Regions from separate parts of the Arthrobacter sp. CMU6 genome, predicted to be linked through region 2. Evidence: riboswitches for the same ligand, from Rfam matches in the RefSeq annotation. Region 2 holds a riboswitch; each other region holds the start of a gene.
What was found. A riboswitch is a leader RNA that binds a small molecule or an ion and turns the genes downstream of it on or off. The one in region 2 is predicted to bind S-adenosylmethionine.

Region 1 (6,347 bases), on a different contig from region 2:
GTCCCCGGCGTGCATGATGCGTGACAGCCGGTGGACCCACGGCACTGATGTGTCCAGCTGGTTCCAGATCAGGCCCAGCACACCGTGGGGCCTGAGGATCCGGGAGATTTCCGTGCTGGCCCGCAGGGGGTCGCACCAGTGCCACGCCTGCGCAACGGTGACCACATCGAACGACGCGCCGGGCAGCCCGGTCTCCTCCGCGGTCCCTTCCAGGGCTTGAACCCCGGGGTAGGAGCCGCTGAGCTGTTCCAGCATGTCCACGGAAGGGTCCACCGCGCTGACGCTCAGGCCGCGTTCCACCAGCAATGCCGTGAACTTACCGGTTCCTGCGCCGAGGTCGGCAGCGGTGTGGGCCTCGGGTGGAATGAGCCAGTCAGCGGAATCGCCAGGGTACCCGGGACGGACGCGGTGGTAGTGCTCGCCGCCGTCCTGAAAGCTCTGCCCAAGCTCCTGCCGCCGCCCGTGATGAAGTTTGGGACCGCCCCGTGCCACGCACAGTCTCCTTAGCCCGACGTCGAAAATTACCTTTCGAATTTACCGTACGGAGACCGCTGCCGTAGCAGGCCGGGGTGGCGTCCTAGTTCGGGTTGGCGTCCGGGGCCGGGGTGGCGATTAGTCCTGCGTGCAGGGTGCGGCGCCGGCGGTGCCGGGGGTGTTGGGTGCCCACTCGGGGTACGTGCGTGTGTCGTTCGCCGGAACCCAGCGCCCGGCGTCCACCACGTAGTCCCAACCGAGCCCGGAGCGGCGGAGCTCCTCAATGCCGGCGAGCAGCCGCTGGGCGTCCTCGAGCCGGGATCCCACGCCAAAGCTGGCGCGCAGCGAACCCGACGGGAGGCCGAGGCGCTTCAGCAGCGGGTGCGCGCAGAAGCGGCCGTCGCGCAGGCCCACGCCGTGTTCGGCCGACAGGTAGGCGGCCACCAGGCCGGCGTCGTACCCCTCCACGGAGAAGTTGACCACGCCAATGGCGTCGTCCGGGTCGCTGTCGGCGAAGATCTGGTGGACGGTGACGCCGTCGATCCTGCGCAGCCCCTCGACGAGGAAGGACCGGATGGCGGCTTCGTGGGCGTGCCAGTGCTGCGGATCAAGGGCAGCGATGACCTGGGTTGCCCGGGCCAGGGTGGCAGCGCCGAGCACGTTGGGTGAGCCGCCCTCGTGGCGGGCGGGGCCGGTGGCCCAGCTGACGCCGTCGAGCCTGGCCTCGCTCACCGCGCCGCCGCCGGCGAGGTGGGGCGTGCCGGCATCGAGCCAGTCGGGGCGGCCGATCAGGACGCCGGCCCCGAAGGGGGCGTAGAGCTTGTGGCCGGAGAAGGCGAGATAGTCGACGTCGTCCGCGGCGATGTCGATGCGGCGGTGCGGCGCGAGCTGCGCGGCGTCCACCACGATTCGGGCGCCGTATTCATGGGCCAGCGCGGCGAGTCGGCGGATGGGAAGGATTTCGCCGGTGACGTTGGAGGCGCCGGTCACCGCAAGGAGGCTGACATCGCCGTGCTCGAGTTCGGCGCGCAGGCTGCTGATGGTTGCTTCCAGGGTTTCCGAGGCCACCACGCTGCGGTGCGGCACGCCCTGCCACGGCAGCAGGTTGGCGTGGTGCTCGATGTCCAGGTACAGGACTTCGCCGGTGTGGTGGTGGTTCTCCACGGGCAGGCAGCCGGCCAGGAGGTTGAGGGAGTCGGTGGTGTTCCGGGTGAAGATGACGGCGTCATCGGCGCGGCCGCCCACGAACTCCCGCACGATGCTCCGCGAGTTCTCGTACACGGAGGTGCTGATCTGTGAGGCGTAGCCGGCGCCGCGGTGCACGCTTGCGTAGTACGGCAGGATCTCGTTGAGGTACGCAGAAACCACTGACAGAGCAGGCGCGGAGGCGCCGTAATCGAGGTTGGCGTAGCGGACGTGGCCGCCCTGGATCAGCGGAGCCTGGATTTCCGCGCCGGTGACGGCGGCCAGGGGGCGGCCGGCGGCGGCGAACCGGCCGTCCAGCACGCCGGCGTCGGTGGTGGAAGAAAGGATTGCAGCTGTCATGGGACCTCACTGAGAAAGGACCCCGCGTGACAGGGATCCGCGCTTGCCGGGTCCGTTCCGGATCGGCCTGGTCGTCACCCGGGGCACCCCACCGCGAATGGAGGGTTGCCGGCCAGCTAACCGGGGTTTAGCGCTGGCACTCGTGACCTGTTACGAGACTAGGACATCCGGACCGGCGATGAAAAAGCCGATCAGGAATGTTAAGCGAAATATTACGCAGCCCGGATATCCGGCGTTCGGCCGAATAAACGACGGCGGACGCCACCAAAAGTGGTCGTCCGCCGTCGTAATGTTCAGCGCTAAGGCGCCGGGGCAGGGGTGGGGAAACTAGAGTAAATCGTCCAGTTGCGGGTTCAGGCGCTTCAGGACTTCCGAGTGCAGGATCGAGTTGGTGGCCAGCGCGTTGCCGCCGAACGGGCCGTCAGTGCCTTCGAGGGAGGTGAAACGGCCGCCCGCTTCCGTCACGATCGGCACCAGTGCCGCCATGTCGTACAGGTTCAGTTCCGGTTCGCAGGCGATGTCCACCGCGCCTTCGGCCACCATGCAGTACGACCAGAAATCGCCGAACGCGCGGGTGCGCCACACCTCCTCGGTGAGCTGGAGGAACTCATCGAGGTTTCCGCGGTCCTTCCAGCCGCCGAGGCTGGAGTAGGACAGCGAGGCGTCGGCGAGGCTGGACACGTTGGACACCTTGAGCCTCGTGGCGGCGGCCAGGGAACGGCCCGAGTAGGCGCCGGCGCCCTTGGCGGCCCACCAGCGCTTGCCGAGCGCAGGGGCGCTGACCACGCCCACGACGGGTTCGCCCTCGTCGACGAGGGCGATCAGCGTGGCCCAGACCGGCACCCCGCGGACAAAGTTCTTGGTGCCGTCGATGGGGTCGATGATCCAGCGGCGGGAACCGTGGCCGGAACTTCCGAACTCCTCACCGAGCACGGCGTCGCGGGGACGGGAGCGGGACAGCTGGCCGCGGATGGACTCCTCGGCGGCCTTGTCCGCATCGGTGACCGGCGTCAGATCAGGCTTCGTCTCGATCTGGAGGTCCAGCGCCTTGAACCGGCTCATGGTCTGGTCGTCCACGGAATCGGCCAGCACATGGGCCAGACGCAGGTCATCGTTGTACGTTGAAGCGGGTTGGGTCATGGTTCCAAACTACCCTCAAAGGCCCCGCCGGGCGGGGAGGCAGCTGCCGGGCTGCGCCGGGAAAGGCTAGCCGACGCTGCCGAGCTCCTTGGTTTCCTGGGCCTCCATGCGCGGGTCGGTGCCCAGCAGGCGGCGCAGGGACGCGAGCCTGGCTGCTCCCGTGGGGCCGGCGTGACCGGCCGCGACCCATGCATCAACGCCGCAGTTGACGGAGGTGGCGTCGTGCTTGCAGCCGCGTTCGCAGGCCTCGGTGCCCGGCTCAAGGTCGGGGAAGGAGCGCAGGATGCGGTCCGGGTCGACGTGGGCAAGTCCGAACGAACGGATGCCAGGCGTGTCGATGATCCAGCTCCCGGCCGGGGCGTCAGCGAGCTTGAGGGCAAGGGCCGACGACGACGTGTGCCGTCCCCGGCCCGTGACGGCATTGACACCGCCGGTGGCGCGTTCGGCCCCGGTCAGCGCGTTGACCATGGTGGACTTTCCGACGCCGGAATGGCCCAGCATCACGGTCACCTTGCCGTCCAGGTGCGCGCGCAGTTCGGACACGGCGGCAACGTCGAGCCGGGCGGAGAGGCCGTCGTCTGACCGTGCGTCGATGCCCGATGCTTCCGAGTCGGCAGTGCGGCTGATGATGACCGGAAAGTCCAGGTGGCGGTAGTTGTCCAGCAGTTCGGTGGGATCTTTGACGTCCGCCTTGGTGACCAGCAGCAGCGGTTCGATCCCGGCGTCGTAGGCTGCCACCAGTGCCCGGTCGATGAAGCCGGTACGGGGTTCCGGGTTGGCGGCGGCGACCACCACCACCAACTGGTCCGCGTTGGCAACAACAGCGCGCTCCACCGGATCGGTGTCGTCGGCGCTGCGGCGCAGCAGGGTCTTGCGGTCCTGGATTTTCACGAGCCGGGCGAGAGTGTCCGGCGCGCCGGAGACGTCGCCCACGAGGGACACGAAGTCGCCCGCCACCACGGGGGAGCGGCGGAGTTCCCGGGCCCGGGCGGCGATGACCGTCCGCTCGTGGCCGGAGTCCTCGCCCACGACTGCTGTGTAACGTCCCCGGTCAACGGTGATGATCCGTCCGGTGACGGCGTCCTCGTGGCTGGGGCGGTCCTTCGTCCGGGGCCGGGAACCCTTCTTGTTCGGGCGGATCCGGACGTCGGATTCGTCCCAGGAATCAGTGCTGCGTGCCACCGGCGGTCCCTGCAGTGTTGGTCACTGCCGTGTTTGTAACGGCGCCGATCCGCTGGCCGAGCATGTCCGCCCACAGCTTGGGGAAGTCCGGCATGGTCTTGGACGTCGTGGCGATGTCCTGCACTTCCACGCCCCTGACCGCCAGGCCGAGGATCGCTCCGGCCGTGGCCATCCGGTGGTCAGCATAGCTGTGCACGACGCCCGCGTGCAGTTCCGCGGGCCGGATGATGAGGCCGTCGACGGTTTCCTCGGCATCGCCGCCGAGACGGTTGATCTCCGTGACCAGAGCGGCGAGCCGGTCCGTCTCGTGTCCCCGGAGGTGCGCAATGCCGCTCAGCCGTGAAGGGCCGGAGGCCAGTGCGCACAGTGCGGCTACGGTGGGTGCCAGTTCGCTGGTTTCGGCGAAGTCGGCGCCTTTGATTTCACTGCCGCCGGTTACCGTCAGGGTGCCGTCCTGCAGGGTGACTTCTGCCCCCATGTCGCTGAGGATGCTACGCCACATGTCGCCCACCTGCGTGGTGTGTTCGGGCCAGTCCGGAATCCGCACCGTACCGCCTGTGGCCAGGGCAGCGGCCAGGAACGGGCCGGCGTTGGACAGGTCCTGTTCGATGCGCTGGTCGAACGCACGGATTGGGCCGGGGCTGACAATCCAGTGCTTGGGTGTGGAGTCATCCACCACCACGCCCACCCCGCGCAGCACGGCGACGGTCATATTGATATGGTCCAGGCTTGGCACCGTGCTGCCGGAATGTTCCAGATGCAGGCCGTCCGAGAACCGCGCCCCCACCAGGAGCAGGGCGGAGACGAACTGCGAGGACGCGCTGGCGTCAATGACGAGGTGCCCGCCGCGGACCTGCCCCGTTCCTTCAACGCGGAAGGGCAGCGAAGCGGGCGTTCCGCCGTCCTCTCCGCCGACGGTTACGCCGAGGCCCGCAAGCGCCTCGATGATGGTCCCCATCGGACGCTCCCTGGCGTGCGGATCGCCGTCGAAAACGGTGGCTCCGGTGCGCAGGGCCGCCAGCGGCGGAACAAACCTCATGACCGTTCCCGCAAGGCCGCAGTCGACGGCGACGTCGTCACCGCCGGAGTTGGCCGGAATTGGCGTCACCTCAAGGTCCGGGCCGAAGGCGCCGTCGCCCGGCACCTCCCGGATGTCCGCACCCAGCTGGCGCAGGGCCGCGATCATCAGCGCCGAGTCGCGGGAATGCAGCGGTGCCCGGAGCCGGGACGGCCCGCTGGCCAGGGCAGCGAGCACCAGGTACCTGTTGGTCAGCGATTTTGAGCCCGGCACGCGGACCGTGGCGTCAACCGGATGCTCCGCAAACGGCGCAGGCCAGTGCGGAGCCGCGCCGGGGTTTTCAGCGGACGCGCCCATGGGTGATGCTGTCATTCCTGCTTATACCCCTACCGCGTGGTCAACAGCCTTGCGGACTGCTTTGTCGGCCCTGTGCAGTTTCTTGCCGGTGGTCTTGCGTGCGTCGGCGGCGAGGTGGCTCGCGGTCTTCCGCGCGTCGGCAGCGAGGTGCTCGGCACGCCAGGCCAGGCCGGGCTTGCCGGCGGTGTCCACCGCGGCGAGCAGTACACCGCCGGTGAGGGTGATGTTCTTGAGCAGCTGGTTGCGGCGGGCTTCCCGGCCCTCCTTGGTGCTGATGTCGGCGCTGCGCCATTCAACGAAGGCGTTCAGTGCCGAGATGACGGCCAGCACCGAGGCCGCCAGGCGCGCAGATTTGCCAAGCGCGAAGAGGACGCCGGCACCCACCTGCGTTCCGCCGATGATCCGTGCCAGGACCTTTTCGTCCGTCTGGAACGGCAGGGCCTCAGAGGCGCGGCGCAGGAGGGGCGACAGTTGCTGCGCGGTGTCGTCCGCATTCCTGAGCTTGTCCGTTCCGGCGAGGATGAAACTTGAGGCCAGCATCGGCCGGGCAAAAAAGCGGACAACGGACATGAATTTCCTCCTGGATGGCCGAGCCGCGGTGGCCGCGGCGGAGTCGGTTCTAGTCTTGCAC
Region 2 (6,347 bases):
GCAGACCGGTAGGTGATGTGCGCGATCCGCCGCGCGAGCGCCAGGCCCTCCGCGGGTTCGGGCCCGCCGTAATAGTCACCGCCGTTGAAATGGCGGTCCTGCCGGATGGCAAGGGTCTGCGCCTGGGCGAAGGCGATTTGTTCAGCCGTGCTCCTGGCGCCGACCGAGATGACACCGCAGCGGCGCACACGCTCCGGGAAGGTCACGGCCCATTCGAGGGCGCGGGCGCCGCCCATGGATCCGCCCACCACGGCGTGCCAGCTCGTGATGCCAAGCCGGTCGGCAAGCCTCGCCTCGGCGACGGTGGAGTCCCTGAGCGTCACCAGCGGAAAGCGTGAACCCCAGGGTTTGCCGTCCGGGGCGGTCGACGACGGTCCCGTGGACCCGTAACAGCCGCCCAGGATGTTGATGGAAATGACAAAGAACCTGTCAGTGTCCGCCGGCGCACCGGGCCCTGCGAGCTGTTCCCACCAGCCCTCCTCGTTTCCGGCACCCCGTGTGACGTGCGTGCTGCCGGTGAGGGCATGCTGAACGAGGATCGCGTTGGAACCGTCCGAGTTGAGCGTTCCCCAGGATTCGTAGGCCAGCGTCACGTCCGGCAGGAAGCCTCCGGCCTCCAGCTCCAGGCTGCCGATGTTGACATACCGGACTGTGCCATCCTCAGTGGTACCGCGGCCATCCTGACTCGTACGGCCGCCATCCTGATTTGTACCGCCGGGAACGGTGCCGTTCAAAGCAGTGCCGTGCGGAGCCCCGGCGGCCGGAAAGTCGGTGCTGCTGACAGAAATCGTCATGGGTAAACCTCTTCTACGCGCTTGCCCGCCGGCAGCTGTCCGGCAGGCCAGGTCTTCACCCGGGGCACCCCACCGCGGAAGGAGGGTTGCCGGCCAGCAAGCCGGGGCTGTCGCTGGCACTCATGACCTGTTGCCCAGTTTACGAAACAGGCGGACATCTTCGCGAAGAATGTGACGGCTGTGTGACTCCCGGCCCGCCGCCCGGGCCGGGAGTTCCACCCGCGGCACCGGAAATCAGGCGCCTTTCGCGGCGCGGAATCCGGCGTCGAGGTCGGCCAGGATGTCATCGATGTGTTCCAGGCCGACGGACAGCCGCACCAGGCCCGGGGCCACCCCAGCCACGCTCTGCTGCTCCGGCGTCAGCTGGCTGTGCGTGGTCGACGCCGGGTGGATGACGAGGGAGCGCACGTCACCGATGTTTGCCACGTGGGAGTGCAGCTCCAGGGCATCCACGAAGCGCTTGCCTGCCTCAGCCCCGCCGGCCACCGTAAAGGCCACCACCGCGCCGGTGCCCTTGGGCCCGTACTTCAGGCCGCGCTCATACCAGGGGCTGGACGGCAGCCCGGCGTAGGCTACGGACTCCACGTCGCTGCGGGCTTCCAGCCAGCCGGCCACCGCCACCGCATTGGCCACGTGGCGCTCCACCCGCAGGCTCAGCGTTTCCAGGCCCTGCGCAATGAGGAAGGCATTGAACGGGGACACCGCGGAACCCAGGTCGCGGAGCAGCTGGACCCGCGCCTTGAGGATGTAGGACAGGTTGGCTCCCAGGGCACCGTCCGCGCCGAGGTCGCGGGCGTAGACCAGGCCGTTGTAGGTGGGGTCCGGCGTGTTGAAGCCGGGAAAGCGCTCCGGGTCCTTGCCGAAGTCGAAGTTGCCCGAATCCACGATGACACCGGCAATGGCGGCACCATGCCCGCCCAGGTACTTGGTGGCCGAGTGCACCACGACGTCCGCGCCCCACTCGAGCGGCCTGATGAGGTACGGCGTGGACAGGGTGTTGTCCACGATGAGGGGAACGCCGGCCTCGTGCGCGGTCCGGGCAACGCCTTCGATGTCCAGGACGTCCTGCCGGGGGTTGGACACCACCTCGGCAAAGAAGAGCTTGGTGTTGGGCTGTACGGCGTCGCGCCACTGCTCAAGGTTGTCCGGGTCGGCCACGAACGTGACGGACACGCCGAACTTCTTCAGGGTGTGGGCAAGCAGGTTGTAGGTGCCGCCATAGAGGCTGGGGCTTGCCACCACGTGGTCGCCGGCCTCGGCGATGTTGAGGATGGCGTACGTTTCTGCGGCCTGGCCGGAGCTCAGGAGCAGCGCGGCGAGCCCTCCTTCCAGGCTGGCGATCCGCTGTTCAACGGCGTCCTGGGTCGGGTTGCCGATCCGGGTGTAGATGGGCGCGATCTCGGCGAGCGCGAAGCGGTCCGCCGCGCTTTCGGCGCTCGGGAGGACGAACGACGTCGTCTGGTAGATCGGCAACGACCGAGCACCGGTGGCATTGTCAGGCACCTGGCCGGCGTGGATCTGGCGGGTTTCGAACGACCATGCGTTGGACATGCAGGCTCCTCTGCTCAAGGGGCATGTGCTGGTCCCGGCACAGGCCCGCGCTTGCCGCCCGGCGGGCGCCGCGCAGCCAGGTCCTCACCCGGGGCACCCCGCCGCGGTGGAGGGTTGCCGGCCAGCGAGCCGGGGCTTTTTTCGCTGGCACTCATGACTGCGATCAGTGTAGGAACCGCACTGTTACGCGCACAGCTTTGTGACGAACTTCGTCAAAGTATGGACTTTTTTCCAAGTTAGGAGACCCTAAGCTGAGAGCCCCGTCACAAAGTGCCAAGATGAGGGCATGCGCATGGATCACGTCTCTTACGCCTGTGAACACGATGGCCTCGCGGCCACCACCGAACGTATCTCCTCTGCCCTCGGCGTCGAAGCCGTTAAGGGCGGAGTGCACCCCCGGTTTGGGACCCGGAACATGATTATTCCGCTGGCCGGCCACAAATACCTTGAGGTTGTTGAGGTCCTGAACCACCCGGCGTCGGACAAGGCGCCGTTCGGCCAGGCCGTCCGGGCCAGGTCCGCGGCGGGCGGCGGCTGGATGGGCTGGTGCGTCGAAGTGGACGACCTCGCCCCGTTCGAGGAGCGCCTTGGCCGCTCCGCCGTCAACGGCAACCGGAAGTTCCCCGACGGCCGGGAGCTGGTCTGGAAGCAGATCGGCATCCTGGGCCTGATCGCGGACCCGCAGGTTCCGTACATGCTCAAGTGGGAGGGCGATCCGGGACTGCACCCGTCCAACGCCTATGACAGCAATGTGAAGATGTCCAGCCTCACGATTGCGGGCTCTGCCGAGCGTGTGACCGAGTGGCTCGGCGAGCCCGTTGAACGGCCGCTTGAGGATGTCGCGGTGAACTGGGTGGCCCCGCACGGCACGCCGGGAATCCTCTCCGTCACGTTCGAAACCGCAGCGGGCGCCGTCACAATCTGACGCACTTCCTGCCCTTCACTTCGGCCGCCATCAGCGGGTGCCAACGACGCCACCCGCCGATGGCGGCCGAATCATTTTTAACGGCTGTACCCAGCCCCTCAGGATCACGAGAGCCTCAGGATCACCAGCCCCTCAGGATCACCAGCCCAGGACCTGGCCCCACGACGACTAGCCCAGCCCGACGGCCTTGCCGAACAGGCTGAAGCCCACGAACGCGACAATGTCCAGCAGGGCGTGCGCGATGACGAGCGGCATCACCCGGCGGGTTTTGGTGTAGACCCAGGCGAAGACCACGCCCATGATGGCGTTTCCAATGAAGGGCCCGAACCCCTGGTAGAGGTGGTAGCTGCCGCGGAGCATTGACGAGACAAAGATCGCCAGCGACGTGGACCAGCCGAACTTGGAGAACCGGTCCAGCAGGTAGCCCACCACGATGACTTCCTCCACGATCGCATGGCGCATGGCGGACAGGATCAGCACGGGCACCGTCCACCAGTAGGCGTCCAGGCCGCTGGGGATGATCGCCGTCGTGATGCCCAGGGCACGGCCGGCCGCGTACAGGCCCAGCGACGGGATGCCGATCAGGGCAGCCAGCCCGAGCCCCTGCAGCAGGTCCTTTCCGGGTCGGGCAAAGTTGAAGCCCAGCTTCTGGAACGCCGAACCGGCGTCATGGCCGGACCCGGAGTTCGCCCGTCTCTGGTCTGTCATGAAGTAGATCACCAGCAGGACGGGCACCAGGGCGAAAATGATGTCCAGCAGCTGGTAGGTCAGGTCGAAGTACTCGCGCGTGCTTTGTGACCTGTTCAGCGTGGACGTCCCCTGCGCCAGCGGTGCCCGGGTCATCTTGTCCAGCAGCTGCACCACGGAATAGACGGCGGACTGCCCCAGCGACAACCCCAGGACAATCCACACTTCAAACCGCAGCCGACGGCGGGAGGGAACCAACATGTTCCTATCTTGCCTCCACCTGCTGGTACTTTCCTGTCAGCTGCCGGTTCCTGCGTACTGTCAGCCTGCCGGTTCCTGTCCGGCCGCGGGCTGACCCTATGCTGGGGAACTATGAGCGCTCCCGGGAAAATCATCATGATCCGGCACGGCCAGTCGGCGGCCAACGCGGATACCTCCATCTACAACAGGGTGCCCGATTACCGGATTCCGCTGACGGAGCTCGGGCTGGAGCAGGCGAAGGCCGCCGGGGAGCGCATCCGCCGTGAGCTGGACGGACGGCAGGTGAGCGTCTACGTCTCTCCCTATCTCCGCGCCCACCAGACCCTCGAGGCACTGAACCTTGGCTCCCTGACGGAGCGGGTCATCGAGGAGCCGCGGCTGCGCGAGCAGGACTGGGCCAACTTCCAGATTTCGGGCGACATCGAGGACCAGAAGGAACTCCGCAACGCCTACGGCCACTTCTTCTACCGTTTCCGGGAGGGCGAGTCGGGCTCGGACGTGTACGACCGGATCTCCTCCTTCATGGAGACCCTGTACCGGCACTGGTCCAAGCCGGACTACTCCCCCAACGCCCTGCTGGTCACGCACGGGCTGACCATGCGCCTGTTCTGCATGCGCTGGTTCCACTGGTCGGTGGAGTACTTCGAGTCGCTGAACAACCCCGAAAACGCCGAAATCCGCATGCTGGTGCGCAACAGCCTGGGCAAGTACGAACTCGACACGCCCTTCACCCAGTGGGTGGACCGGCGGGTGGACGAGACGGTGCTGGACGCCCCGCCGGTGATTTTTTAAAACGCGCCTCCAGGGCTGGGGCCTGGCTGCCTGCGAACCAAGTGCCGTCTTTCTAGGCCCCGGCCACGATCACTTCGGTGCCCCGCGCCTCAAAGGCGGCCTTGTCTGCCGCCGAAATGCCCGAGTCGGTGATGAGCCGGGTGAAGTTGTAGCCGTCCATCGTGGCGAACGCCCGGCGGCCCACCTTCGAGGAATCCGCAATTACGTAGGAAACGCTGGCCCGGCTGGCCAGCAGCGCGTTGACCGTTGCCTCGGCCTCGCCGGTGTTGGTGGGACCCACCTCGGCGTCGATGCCATTGACCCCGATGAAGGCAATGTCCAGCACGACCTTCTGCATGATGATGTCCGTGTACGGGCCAACGAGCTCATAGGAGCGCGTGTTGAGGATGCCGCCTGTCACCATCACTTTAATGTTGGGCCGGACGGCAAGCTGCGAGGCGATGTTGATGGCATTCGTGACCACCGTGAGGGTGGGCTGGTTCGACGGCGAGTTGAGGTCTTCGCGGGTGGCCAGGATCTGTGCCAGGGCAGTGCTCGTGGTGCCGCCGCAGAGCCCGATCACCATGCCCGGGGCGATGAGTGCCGAGGCCGCCAGGGCGATCTCCTGCTTGGCCACGGCGTGGTCGTCCCGGTTGTACCTGCCCGGCAGGTCGTAGGCCAGTGCGCCGGTGGTGGCACCGCCGCGGGTCCTTGTCAGCAGCCGCCGCTTGGCCAGGCTGTCCAGGTCACGCCGTGCAGTCGCCGGTGATACGCCGAGCCGGGTGACGATCTCCTCGACTTCCACCTGGCCGGCTTCGGCAAGGAGATCGAGGATGGCCGTCAGTCGGTCGGTGCGGGTCATGCAGGGCCTTTCAGATCAAAAACGCCATCAGGAAATGACGTTTTCTGATTATATCAGACCTCTAATGATCACATTGCGTCACAGGAGGCGTCCGATGGCCCCGGCTGACACTACCGTGCGCGCACCCCGGCGCGCCAAACGGCGTGGGTGAGCGGCATCCCCGGCCGGTAGGCGAGATGGGTGGCGGACGGGGCGTTGAGGGCGTGCAGGTCCGCCCGGTGTCCGACGGCGATGGAGCCCACCGCGCGTTCGCCGTCGACGTCGTTACCGGACTCGCGCTGCAGCGCCAGGGCGCCGCCGTACGTGGCCGCGCGGACGGCCTCATGGACACTCAGGCCCATCTGCAGGACGGCCGTGGTGACGCAGAATGCCATGGAGCTCGTGTAGGACGTGCCGGGGTTGCAGTTGGACGCGAGCGCCACGGGGACGCCGGCATCCAGCAGCTGCCGGCCGGGGGCCAGCGGCTGGCGGGTGGAAAGGTCGCAGGCCGGCAGGC
Region 3 (6,347 bases), on a different contig from region 2:
CCCGCGGGTTGGCAGGATTGTCGAACTGCAGCGGACGCCAGGCACCGGGGATTTCGGCCGTGATCCGGGCCGCCACCGCCCGCGCGTTCTCCGGCGAATCCGAGGGCGCGCTCCAGTCGGTGAACACCACCCGTGCCCCGTACCGGTTGAGGGCCTCCAGCTTCTCCGAGGAAATGGAGTCACCCGTGACCACCACCACCGGGTGGCCGGTCAGCGCCCCGATCAGGGCGAGCCCGATTCCGGTGTTCCCGGAGGTGCTTTCCACGATGGTCCCGCCGGGCTGCAGCTCTCCGCTGCGCTCGGCCGCCCGGACCATGCTCAACGCGGTCCGGTCCTTGATGGAACCGCCGGGGTTCTCCGATTCGAGTTTGACGAAGACGGTGCTTCCCAGCCCGCGGCTCAGCACGTCCAGCGGCACTAGCGGAGTGTTGCCCACCCGTGCCAGCACCTCGTCGGCGTCCACGGCCGGGTCCAGTATGGGTACCACGTGCCTTGGCTGGCTGCCGCTTCCTGTCACAGTGGTCATGATTCTCCTCCCCCATCATCCGGGCTGGAGCCATTCGGCCCACCCGCGTCCGGTATCCGTAATTCGGGCAGCCCTGCCAGCAGCTCCCCCAGTGCAGCGCGCGCGCTGTCAACCAGCACCGCCGCCGGCAGCTGCCCGGCCAGCAGCTCCGACAGCCGCGCCACTACGGCGCCGGTGGCTGCTCCCAGCCGCCGGGTCTCCGCTTCCCGCAGATCCGTGTCCTGTGCCTCCGCCAACAGGTAGGAGGCCGTCAGCGCCTCGATGGTGAGGAGATTGGCCGCGGCCTCCACCGAGCGCTCCAGCTGCTGGAGGGCCAGCGGGGCAAGCGTGGAGTGGTCCTCGACGTCCGCGGACAGGGTGGGGGCGCCGAGGGTGGCTGGCGCCGCCAGGAACTTCAGCTCCGCCAGCAATCCCGCGGCCGAGTACCACAGCAGTCCCGGCAGGTCTTCGGACGCCAGCGGGGTGCCGGCCCGGGCCGCCTCGAGGTTGAGCTGCCGGATCAGGCGCTGCGGCGGATAGAGCTTGGCGATCCGCCGCTCGCTGCTGATTCCCACATGTGCGAGCCCCAGCCGCAGCGCCTCGAAGGCCAGGGCCAGCTGCATGGGCTGGAAGTTTCCGCCGGACACCATCCGGCCGGAGGCTATGTCCGTGAGGGGGTTATCGCCCCTGCCGTTGAGCTCCACCTCGAGCGCCCCGGCCAAGGCCGTCACTTGGCTCCGGAACGCACCATGGGTCTGCGGTGCGGCGCGGAAGGACAGGGCATCCTGGACAGATACCTGGCGCCGCGGATCCTCCAGCCAGCCGCCGCGCACCAGGCGCCGGACGTTGGCCGCCGAGACGCGCTGGCCGTCCACCGCCTTGGCAGACTGCACAGCCGGCGAGAACGGGCTGAGGTTCCCTCCGCCGTCGTACCTGGCAGTGGCCTCAAGTGACAGCGCCAGCGCGGTGTCCGCCAGATCGGCGAGCCACCGGAGGCGGCGGAGCTCCAGCGCCCCGGCGCCGATCGAATAGGAGTTGGCGCTGACCAGCGCCAGGGCCTCGCCCGGCGCCAGGACCAGCGGTTCCAGCCCGGCGGCGGTGAGCGCTTCCGCGCCGTCCTGCAGGCCGCCGTCGGGAGTCAGCGCCTGTCCCTCACCGATGGCGACGGCGGCAACGGCCGCCAGCTGGGTGAGGTCCGACGAGCCGACGGACCCGTCGCGCGGAACGGCCGGCACCACGTCCCTGTTGAGCAGCTCGGCGTAGAACCGGGCAGTCTCCGGACGCACGCCCGAGCCTCCGCGGGTGAACCCGATGAGCCTTGCCAGGATGAGGGCGCGCACTTCATCGCGGTCCAGCAGCGCGCCGACGCCGCTGTGGTGGTAGCGCACCACCTGCAGCTGGAAGTCAAGGATGGATTCCTGCTCCACGGCCGTGTCACGGCCGGAGCCGAGCAGGGTGTTCAGGCCGTAGACGCGGTGGCCGGAATCGATGGCCGCCTGCACCACCTCACGGGAGAGGCCCACGAGCTCGAGGGCTTCGGCGCTGAGGACCACCTCGACTCCGGGATCGGCGGCCGCTGCCGCCACGTCGTCGGCACGGATGTGGGCCGTGCCGATCAGGAAGGTGCCGTGCCGGAGGCCCGGCATCGGCCCGTCGTGCTCCCTGGCTCCTGTCATGGCGCTAAAAGTCCAGCAGGTTCCGGCGGAATCCGCCGTCGCCGTAGCTCGTCCGCAGCAGTCCCCGGCTCCGAAGCACCGGCGCCAGCCTGTCCAGCACGCCGTGGATGGTGGCCGGATCCACGAAGCCGGAGAAGAGGAACCCGTCGCCGCCCACTGCCGCCCCGGTTTCCTCGAGGTAGTCGGCGATTTCCTCCGCGGTGCCGATGATGCTGTCGCCGGCGCCGCCGCTGCGGGCCTGCAGGATTTGCCGCAGGGTGGAGCCCGGCGGCGCGGCCTTGGAGAAGTGCTCCAGCGTGCCCTGGTTGCTGTTGGTGCTGAGCTCCGGGAGTGGCTCGTCAAGGTCGAACTGCTTGAAGTCGATCACGGACAGATAGGAGATGGAGTTGAGCTGGCTGTCGATGTCCCGCTGCGTGAGCTCCCGGCGGGCAGCCCGCAGCTCCTCGGCTTCGGCCCGGGAACCGGTCACCGTGGGTTTGAGGACGAACAGGACCTTGACGTCGTCGGGGTTCCGGCCGGCCCCGGCAGCCTCGGCGCGGATGGAGTCCCGATACGCCTTCATGCCGTCCACGCCACGGGCAAGGGCTATGGCAACATCCGCGTTCGCACCGGCGAAGGCCTTGCCCCGCGGCGATGCCCCCGCCTGCACCAGCACCGGTTCCTCCGGCAGCGGCGCCGTGTTCAGCGGTCCCCGGACCTTGAAGAACTCCCCGTCGTGGTGGATCGGCCGGACCTTGGTGTGGTCAGCGAAGATGCCTGCCTGCGTGTCCTCAAGGATGGCGTCCGGTTCCCAGCTGCGCCAGAGCTTGCGCACAACGTCCACGAACTCCTCGGCCTTCTCGTAGCGGAGGTCGTGCTCGATCTGCTGGTCCAGCCCGTAGTTCTGCGCGGCGAGGTCGCTGCCCGAGGTCACCACGTTCCAGCCCAGCTGCCCGTTGGAGAAGTGCTGCAGCGTGGCCAGCAGCCGGGCGGCGGTGAACGGCGGATAGAAGGAGGCGCTGATGGTGGGAACAATACCGAGGTGCTCCGTGGCGGAGAGCAGGTACGGCACCAGGGCCAGCGGATCGTGCTTCGGCGCAAAGGACGCCTGCGCCAGCGAGACCTCCGCGCTGCCGCCATAGGTGTCGGGGACGGTGAGCGAATCCTCGATGATGAACAGGTCCAGCCCGGCCCGTTCGAACTCCCGGACCGCATGCTGGTAGGGGGCGGGCTTCTTCCAGTCATAACCGATTCCGTAGCCGGGCGTCCCCCAGCCCTGAACCCCGAAGCCATGGCCCACAAACCATCCAAAGTGCAGCATGGGAGTCACTGTATTCGCGGGCGAATCATTCACTGCAGCCTGGTTTCATCCGGCGTTACGGCGGGTCATCTCCCGTCATTATCCTCCCGGCCACCGGCTTTGTAACCGCAGCGCGTCGATTGCCCTGACCGGCAGTGTCCGGATGCGTTACGGAAGATGACGGCGGCGGCGGTGCGCACCGCCGCCGTCAGTGTTACGTTTTTGGGGAGTAATGAGTACCGGCATTAAGCCCTGACTGGCCGGTCGGCAACCCTCCTTCCACGGCGGGGTGCCTCAGGTGAATACTCGGCATATCGACCACTTCGAGCTGCAAGCGTGAGAAAAGGAGATCCGTCATGTCAGACGCCCCCACCGTTGCAACACTGCCGTCCCAGCAGGATAAACCTGAGGAAAAGCTGTCCTACCGCCTGGTCACGGGTCCGGACGACCGCGCATTCTGTGAGCGCATCTCGGCCGCCCTGGCCGAGGGATACGTCCTGCACGGCAGCCCTGCCGCAACCTTCAACGGCACCACTGTCATCGTGGCCCAGGCCCTCATCCTGCCTGCCGCCATCGCGTCCGCAGATGCTGCCGTCGCCACCGCCGTGGACCGGCTGGACTCCGACGACGACCTTAGCGAAGAAGCCTACGAGGGCCACGCATGAGCTACGCCGGAGACCTCACCCCGCAGGACGCGTGGGCCAGGCTCGAGCAGGGTGCCGTTCTGGTGGACGTGCGGACCGAGGGTGAATGGGCGCACATCGGCATCCCGGAAACCGCGTCCGCGAACGATCAGCGGAATGATCCGCTGTTCATCCAGTGGACCTTTCCCGGCGGCATTCCCAACCCCGACTTCATCGAGCAGCTGAAGCAGCAGGCGCCTGAGGACACCCGGGTGGAGCTGCTGTTCCTGTGCCGCTCCGGCCAGCGCTCCATCGCCGCGGCCATCGCCGCCACCCAGGCCGGTTTCACCGCCTACAACGTCCTCGAAGGCTTCGAGGGCGAACCCGACCGCTACGGTGAGCGCACCGTGAACGGCTGGAAGAACCGCGGCCTGCCGACGAACCTGGGAAAGAACTAAGTTGACCTTTAATCACGACGCCGCCGGCTGGAGCCCGGACACCCAGGCCGTCCGCGGCGGGCTTGACCGCACCAATTTCCAAGAGACCACCGAGCCTGTCTTCCTGAACTCCGGCTTTGTTTACGAGTCCGCCGCTGCCGCCGAACGCGCCTTCACCGGCGAGGATGAGCGCTTCGTCTACTCGCGCTACGGCAACCCGTCCGTGGCCACCTTCCAGGAACGGCTCCGGCTGCTGGAAGGCACGGAGGCATGCTTTGCGACGGCGTCCGGCATGTCCGCTGTGTTCACCGCCCTTGGCGCGCTGCTCGCGGCCGGGGACCGCGTGGTCGCCAGCCGTTCCCTGTTCGGCTCCTGCTTCGTGATCCTTAACGAAATCCTGCCGCGCTGGGGTGTGGAGACCGTGTTCGTGGACGGTCCGGACCTCGAGCAGTGGCGTGTGGCCCTCTCGGTGCCCACCACGGCCGTCTTCTTCGAATCCCCGTCCAACCCCATGCAGGAAATCGTGGACATCGCAGCGGTCAGCGAGCTCGCCCACGCCGCCGGCGCCAAGGTGGTGGCGGACAACGTCTTCGCCACCCCGCTGCTGCAGCGCTGCGGAGACCTGGGCGCCGACGTGGTGGTCTACTCCGGCACCAAGCACATCGACGGCCAGGGCCGGGTGATGGGCGGCGCCATCCTGGGCACCAAGGAATTCATCGACGGGCCGGTCAAGCAGCTCATGCGCCACACCGGCCCGGCGCTTTCCTCGTTCAACGCCTGGGTGCTCACCAAGGGCCTGGAGACCATGGCGCTCCGCGTGAACCACTCCTCCGCCACGGCGCTGCGCCTGGCCGAATGGCTGGAGACCCAGCCCGCCGTCAACTGGGTCAAGTACCCGCTGCTCAAATCGCACCCACAGTTCGAACTGGCGGCCAAGCAGATGAAGGCCGGCGGCACCGTCCTGACGCTGGAGCTTGCGACGACGGCAGGCCAGTCGGGCAAGGAAGCCGCCTTTGCGCTGCTGGACGCCCTGAAAATCATTGACATCTCCAACAACCTGGGCGACGCCAAATCCCTGATCACCCACCCCGCCACCACAACGCACCGGGCCATGGGGCCCGAAGGACGCGCCGCGATCGGACTGAGCGACGGGGTGGTGCGGCTGTCCGTGGGCCTGGAAGATGCGGATGACCTCATCGCGGACCTGGAGCAGGCTCTCAAGCAGATCTGAGTTTTTGCGGCCCTTCGTCGTCCGGCTATTACTTCCCATGGCGGGCTTTGAACGTGGGTTGTGCTGCGCGTCCGTTCGTTTCGGCTGTCCTTGAGAACGAGGCTGCGGCGCGGTTTAGTGGGTGGGCAGGCAGGGTTTACCCAGGGTTTACACGGATGGTCTTGTGAGGCTCCGTGCGCACTGGGCAGACTCGAATAACACCGATGAACCGATGAAACCCCTGTTGGTTCAGCACCACCCAAGGACAGACGCAGCGATGCGTTCGGGGCTGCGGCCGCGAAGACGCTGCGCGCAGCCTCCCTGACCGGAAGGACCGCCATGGCCGGAGTATTTGAAGTTTTTGTTGATGCAGAGTCCCAGTTCCGGTTCCGGCTGAAGGCCCCCAATGGAATCGTCCTCGCAATCTCCGCACCGTTCGAGGACAAGCGTGCGGCCGCGGCCGCAATCGCCGACGTACGCGAATGCGCCGGGACGGGGCTCATCACTGATCTCTCCCCGGCTGGACCCCAGGTCACGGCCCAGCCCGCGGAGCACCCGCGTGCGAAGCCGCAGGTACCTGCCCAGACGCCTTTGTCAGCACGGGCAGACCACCGAAG

Region 1: another riboswitch for S-adenosylmethionine. It lies ahead of AC5RWD_RS01925 (aminotransferase class V-fold PLP-dependent enzyme); the one in region 2 lies ahead of AC5RWD_RS07080 (bifunctional o-acetylhomoserine/o-acetylserine sulfhydrylase).
Region 3: another riboswitch for S-adenosylmethionine. It lies ahead of AC5RWD_RS05860 (DUF1737 domain-containing protein); the one in region 2 lies ahead of AC5RWD_RS07080 (bifunctional o-acetylhomoserine/o-acetylserine sulfhydrylase).

Annotation. Positions count from the first base shown of each region.
Region 1 covers NZ_JBNHFL010000002.1:116,790-123,136, forward strand. The annotation lists gene AC5RWD_RS01920 (class I SAM-dependent methyltransferase) at 1-492, opposite strand, end outside; gene AC5RWD_RS01925 (aminotransferase class V-fold PLP-dependent enzyme) at 613-2,019, opposite strand; SAM riboswitch class IV at 2,054-2,167, opposite strand; gene hisN (histidinol-phosphatase) at 2,347-3,159, opposite strand; gene rsgA (ribosome small subunit-dependent GTPase A) at 3,226-4,341, opposite strand; gene aroA (3-phosphoshikimate 1-carboxyvinyltransferase) at 4,325-5,716, opposite strand; gene AC5RWD_RS01945 (DoxX family protein) at 5,738-6,286, opposite strand.
Region 2 covers NZ_JBNHFL010000007.1:165,036-171,382, reverse strand. The annotation lists gene metX (homoserine O-acetyltransferase MetX) at 1-794, opposite strand, end outside; SAM riboswitch class IV at 807-922, opposite strand; gene AC5RWD_RS07080 (bifunctional o-acetylhomoserine/o-acetylserine sulfhydrylase) at 1,029-2,345, opposite strand; SAM riboswitch class IV at 2,388-2,504, opposite strand; gene AC5RWD_RS07075 (VOC family protein) at 2,632-3,270, shown strand; gene AC5RWD_RS07070 (CPBP family intramembrane glutamic endopeptidase) at 3,439-4,218, opposite strand; gene AC5RWD_RS07065 (histidine phosphatase family protein) at 4,330-5,010, shown strand; gene AC5RWD_RS07060 (DeoR/GlpR family DNA-binding transcription regulator) at 5,063-5,851, opposite strand; gene hutI (imidazolonepropionase) at 5,962-6,347, opposite strand, start outside.
Region 3 covers NZ_JBNHFL010000006.1:52,055-58,401, reverse strand. The annotation lists gene AC5RWD_RS05875 (PLP-dependent cysteine synthase family protein) at 1-526, opposite strand, end outside; gene AC5RWD_RS05870 (aromatic amino acid ammonia-lyase) at 523-2,151, opposite strand; gene AC5RWD_RS05865 (NtaA/DmoA family FMN-dependent monooxygenase) at 2,186-3,481, opposite strand; SAM riboswitch class IV at 3,689-3,803, shown strand; gene AC5RWD_RS05860 (DUF1737 domain-containing protein) at 3,817-4,125, shown strand; gene AC5RWD_RS05855 (rhodanese-like domain-containing protein) at 4,122-4,541, shown strand; gene AC5RWD_RS05850 (O-succinylhomoserine sulfhydrylase) at 4,543-5,751, shown strand; gene AC5RWD_RS05845 (YegP family protein) at 6,070-6,347, shown strand, end outside.